2 regions of the Serratia sp. NPDC087055 genome follow, and region 1 is predicted to be linked to the other one. Evidence: predicted binding sites of a transcription regulator. Region 1 holds the regulator's gene; the other holds the start of a gene.
The links. Region 1 encodes CRP, which controls carbon source genes, mostly activating them, when cyclic AMP is high. Its sites were predicted from a motif close to ATGTGANNNNNNTCACAT; they were not measured.

Region 1 (2,985 bases):
GGTGGCGTTGTAGCCATTCTGGCTCACCAGCATGATGGTCAACAGTATCCAGTAAGGCTTCGGTAAGTTGAAAATCATCCCGAGGCTACTGCCGGCAGCCAGTGTGACACCCAGGCGTGCCGCATTGCGCAGGGCGTTGGATTTAAATGACAGGTAACTGACCAGTGCAGGCCAGAACGGCAAACGGTTTTGGTTGGCCATCAGATCGCGTCGGTAAAGCGGGTGTTGGGTGCGTAACAGACGGGCAATACGGCTGAAATGGTAGTAACAGAACTGCCCAACGGGGTTATCCGGGTGCTGCGCTGCCACTTTCTCTAGTGCCGCCAGTTCATTGTCCATATTGAAACGCTGAGAATGCTGGTGATAGAGAATATCGTGTGCCACCGTGCGCAGCCGGCCGGCAATCACCTGTGCATTGCGGCGGATGATGGCTTCGGCCTGGCTTTGCTCCACCAGTTTTTGCACTTCTTCCGGCAGATGTAGACTGACGGTAATGTGTTCCTGCAGATCCAGTGCGACCTGAAAAGTACGCTGTAGGCGCTTTTGTTCGAGGTTACTGGCGTGCGGTAGAAAGTTAAGCTGCTGATACAGCAGGGTGATCAGATCCATCACTTTTTGCTGGCGTATCAACAGTGGCGGTAATGCGGTCTGTGGATCGGTATGCTGGGTCAGCAGCGAATATTTGGCCTCAAAGTAGTCCGCCAGTTCCAAATAGAGCTGATTGAGCGATTCGCGCATCGGTTGTTCTTTCCACAGCGTGAACCAAAACCAGGTAAACAGCCCGTACCAGGCGGTACCCACGACGTATAGCAGCGGTGCGTGCCAAAGCGGAACTGTACCGGCCATACTGAGGGAGAAAATGGCGGCAACCAGCGAGGCGGGCAACAGGCGGGCATGTAACGGACTTATTTCACCGCTGACGCCGAGAAGCAGTGCCAGGCCAAGCATCAACACCGGCAACGGCAAGTGCCAAAGTAATGCTTGCTGTAATAGCAGGCTGCTGAGTGCAAATAGAGAGCCACCGACAATCAGACGTTTGAAGAAGCGTTTGTGAGGGGTGTCTAGCCCGGCAATATTGCAGCAGGCAGGAACCAGGGAAAATAATAGGCCGTATTGCAGTTGGCCGATCAACAGGCCGAGTAACACTGGCAGGCACAGCACCAGCGTTTGCCGCAGTGCATAGTTGACTTCCGGGTGGTAAATCAGTCTGCGCCACATGATGACTTGGGGCATAAAAAAACGGCGCGAATCATCGCGCCGTTTTTTCAGTGATTAACGCGTGCCGTAAACGACAATGGTTTTGCCGTGGGCGGAGATCAGGTTTTGATCTTCAAGCATTTTCAGAATACGGCCAACGGTTTCACGTGAACAACCGACGATTTGGCCAATTTCCTGACGAGTAATTTTAATCTGCATACCATCAGGATGGGTCATGGCATCAGGTTGTTTCGCCAGGTTCAGCAGTGTTTGCGCGATACGGCCTGTAACGTCCAGGAAGGCGAGGTTACCCACTTTCTCAGATGTTATCTGCAGACGGTTTGCCATCTGGGCTGACAGGCGCATCAGGATGTCCGGGTTGACCTGAATTAACTGGCGGAATTTCTTGTAGGAAATTTCAGCCACTTCGCAGGCGGTCTTCGCCCTAACCCAGGCGCTACGCTCCTGACCTTCTTCAAATAATCCAAGCTCGCCGATGAAATCCCCCTGGTTAAGGTAGGATAAAATCATCTCTTTACCTTCTTCATCCTTAATCAGCACCGCGACGGAGCCTTTGACGATGTAGTAAAGCGTTTCGGCTTTTTCACCTTGGTGAATCAGCGTACTTTTGGATGGATATTTGTGGATATGGCAATGAGACAGGAACCATTCGAGAGTAGGGTCTGTTTGCGGTTTGCCGAGAACCATTCGCTGTTATCCTCTGTTGTTATCGCTGCCTTGTGTCACAGGGGTCAGAGTTCCCTGTAAAACCTGTTGTCGCCGTTGTTTTAATGGTGGCTATCAGCAGATTTTGAGGCGTGTCATAAATATACGCTGTCGCTCTAGCATATTAACTTGCCGGGAGAGCTGCAAGCTACATTCTGTTAACATACCGGTAAAGGAGCCTTTCCCTGGGAGTTTCCCTGAAATCAGTGTCCCGGAAAGATTTATTGCGGCTCTGTTTGTAGCACAGAGTGAGGCGGGTGTCTTGTGTTGTCTCGCTTCAGCATGATTAGCATCAGGTTCCGTTGCCAGTTTCTATGCGAAAGCGTACCCTGATTTTAAGAAATTAACCGGAGTGACCAGTATGCAGGCAAGAGTTAAGTGGGTGGAAGGGTTAACGTTTCTGGGTGAATCCGCGTCTGGCCATCAGGTGTTGATGGACGGCAATGCGGGCGACAAAGCGCCCAGCCCGATGGAAATGGTGCTGATGTCGGTAGGGGGCTGTAGTGCTATCGACGTGGTGTCGATCCTGCAAAAAGGGCGTAATGATGTGCGTGATTGCGAGGTCAAGCTGACTTCTGAACGACGTGAAGAAGCACCGCGGCTGTTCACCCATATCAACCTGCACTTTATCGTGAGCGGTAAAGATCTGAGCGACAAAATCGTTGAGCGGGCGGTGAACCTTTCGGCGGAGAAATACTGCTCGGTGTCATTGATGCTGAGTAAGGCCGCCAGCGTGACTCACAGCTTTGAAATCCGCGACGTGGTCTAATGGCGAAAAGGCGCGGCCCATCGCCGCGCTCTATCCACTTATTCGATTTTTTTGCCTTCCAGCAGACGCTGCACCAAGGGTGCCATGATCAGCTCCATCGCCAGCCCCATTTTGCCGCCCGGCACCACAAGCGTATTGATGTGTGAGATAAAGGATCCCTGCAGCATCGCCAGTAAATAGGGGAAGTCGATTTGATCCAGGCCGCGGAAGTGAATCACCACAAAGCTCTCGTCCAGCGAAGGGATCGCCTTGGCGGCAAACGGATTCGACGTGTCGACCGTGGGTACCCGCTG
Region 2 (2,985 bases), on a different contig from region 1:
ATGTCACATGGCGGTAGGGATCCAGAGCAGGAGTTTCGCGCGTTGGTTGGCCCCGGTATTGGCATTGTTGGTGGTCATGCAGCTGACTGCCTGCGGCGATAAAGAGCCGGAACAACGCAAGGCGTTTATTGATTACTTACAGAATACGGTGATGCGCAGCGGCGCGAAAATCCCGACGCTGAGCGAAGACCAGAAACAGAAATTCGGTAACTATGCCGGGGATTACGCCATCTTGGTCGGTTTTTCCCAGCAATTGTCCAAGTCATTGGATGCGAGCCTGACACCGGCGTTGGATCAGATTAACCAGATCCGCACCGCACAGGACTACATGAGCAAACGTGATACGTTGCAGCAGTCCGTTGGAGCGCTGAACCTGCTGGGGCAGCAGATTCAGTCGGCGAAGTCACAGGCAGACACTGCCCGGGCAGCACTGAAGCAACCCGACGATCTGAAAGCCGTATATAACCAGGCTTATGACAAGATTGTCACCGGGCCGGCCAATGCGCTGATGCCGGTTATTCCTACCACCGCCAGTTTCGTCCAGGATCTGGTTCAGGTCGGGGATTTCCTGCGTACCCAAGGTAATCAGGTTAGCTTCAACAATAACGGCGTGCAGTTCCGTACTTCCCAGCAGGCGACGCAGTACAACACCATGATGTCGAATCTGGTGGCCAAGCAGCAGGATTTACTGAATGCACAGAAAACCGTCTCAAGCGTGACCCAGTAATCGTAGAAAGGCAGAAGCCGATGTCCCGGCTTCTGCCTTTCTGTTCCAGGTATTCCCTTTCAGTCTTTCCAACGGCTTGCCCACTTCTTGCGCGACGCTTCTGTACTACACTTCAATTAATCATCGTTTTTCGACATGTAGTTTTCTTTCATTCATCGCCCCGTTATTTCCCGACGGGATGAATGCTCACAGGGAAGACCACCCCCAAGCCAGGATTCGGTAGTGACCGAAAAATAGATTGTGATAAACATCACAATTTAAAAACAAACACGCATCAATTAAATGTGACAAACATCACATTTAATTGAGTTTTAAGCGCATTTCGTTCTCGTTGTGGCTTTTTTACACTCATTAAATGTGAGCTGCATCACTATAAGTAACCTGTTTATGGGGGTGTTTGTGTGATGTTAATCACAAAAAATCCGTGAAGTTCGCGCGGTAAAAACAGCGTGATAGAGTCCATTGCGCATACAGCAACAACACGGCTGGATCGTAACAACAATAATCACGCGCTCTATTGTCAGCGCGTAACAATAGGGGTGTGTTTTATGTTTTCACCAGACATCAAAGTCAAAGTTCAAAACTTTGGCCGCTTCTTAAGCAACATGGTGATGCCCAACATTGGCGCATTTATCGCCTGGGGTATCATCACTGCCTTATTCATTCCTACAGGTTGGCTGCCTAACGAAACCTTAGCCAAGCTGGTTGGCCCAATGATCACCTATCTGCTGCCGTTGCTTATCGGTTTCACCGGTGGCCGGTTGGTCGGTGGCGATCGCGGTGGCGTGGTCGGTGCGATCACCACCATGGGGGTGATTGTCGGGGCTGACATGCCGATGTTCCTCGGCGCGATGATTGCGGGTCCGTTGGGTGGCTGGGCGATAAAGCATTTTGACCGCTGGGTAGACGGCAAGATCAAAAGCGGTTTTGAGATGCTGGTGAACAACTTCTCTGCCGGCATTATCGGCATGCTGCTGGCAATTCTGGCCTTCTTGGGCATAGGCCCACTGGTCGAAGTGCTGTCGAAGCTATTGGCAGCCGGCGTGCATGTGATGGTGGTGAACAACCTGCTGCCACTGGCGTCGATCTTCGTCGAACCGGCGAAAATTCTCTTCCTGAACAACGCTATCAACCACGGCATCTTCTCGCCACTGGGCATCCAGCAGGCGACCGAAGCCGGCAAATCTGTCTTCTTCCTGATCGAAGCTAACCCAGGCCCGGGTATGGGCGTGCTGATGGCCTACATGTTCTTTGGTCGCGGTAGTGCCAAGCAGTCTGCGGGCGGTGCGGCAATCATCCATTTCCTGGGGGGTATCCACGAAATCTACTTCCCGTACGTGCTGATGAATCCACGCCTGCTGCTGGCGGTAATTCTGGGCGGCATGACCGGCGTATTCACGCTCACCATGCTGAACGGCGGCCTGGTGTCCCCGGCCTCACCGGGTTCAATCCTGGCGGTGCTGGCAATGACGCCAAAAGGCGCTTACTTCGCCAACATTGCAGCCGTGGTCGCGGCCTTTGCCGTGTCCTTCGTGGTGTCAGCGTTCCTGCTGAAAACGTCAAAAGTGAAAGAAGAGGATGATCTGGAAGAAGCGACTCGCCGCATGCAGGAAATGAAGTCTCAGTCCAAAGGGGGGGCAGCGGCACACGCAGCGGTAGATGGTGATCTGACGACGGTGCGCAAAATCATCGTCGCCTGCGATGCCGGTATGGGGTCCAGTGCGATGGGCGCTGGCGTACTGCGCAAGAAGGTGGCGGACGCTGGGTTGAAAAACATTTCGGTGACCAACAGTGCCATCAACAGCCTGCCGGATGATGTCGATCTGGTGATCACCCACCGTGATCTGACTGAGCGTGCGATGCGCCATGCGCCTCAGGCTCAGCATATTTCGCTGACCAACTTCCTCGACAGCAAGCTGTACAGCGATCTGACCGAGCGCCTGGTGGCCGCTAACAAAACCACGGATAACCAGCAGAAAGTCATCAGCACACTGGACGATAGCTTTGAGGCATCCGAACAAAACCTGTTCAGACTCAGTGAAAGCAACGTGTTCCTTAACTTACAGGCCAGCGACAAAGAGCAGGCGATTCGCTTTGCCGGTGAACAGCTGGTCAAAGGCGGCTACGTTGAGCCGGAATACGTCCCGGCGATGCTGGAACGCGAAAAACTGACCTCTACCTACCTGGGTGAGTCGATCGCCGTACCGCACGGCACCATCGAAGCCAAAGACCGGGTATTGCGTACCGGTGTGGTGTTC

Region 2: ACI2J2_RS19195 (PTS mannitol transporter subunit IICBA) is a predicted target of CRP. The motif match lies at 1,010-1,027, and genes of this name have one in related genera.

Annotation. Positions count from the first base shown of each region.
Region 1 is NZ_JBJDOG010000006.1:204,735-207,719, forward strand. It holds gene ACI2J2_RS21825 (YccS/YhfK family putative transporter) at 1-1,218, opposite strand, end outside; gene crp (cAMP-activated global transcriptional regulator CRP) at 1,273-1,905, opposite strand; gene ACI2J2_RS21835 (OsmC family protein) at 2,285-2,692, shown strand; gene ACI2J2_RS21840 (phosphoribulokinase) at 2,731-2,985, opposite strand, start outside.
Region 2 is NZ_JBJDOG010000004.1:223,569-226,553, reverse strand. It holds gene ACI2J2_RS19200 (DUF3053 domain-containing protein) at 8-727, shown strand; gene ACI2J2_RS19195 (PTS mannitol transporter subunit IICBA) at 1,276-2,985, shown strand, end outside.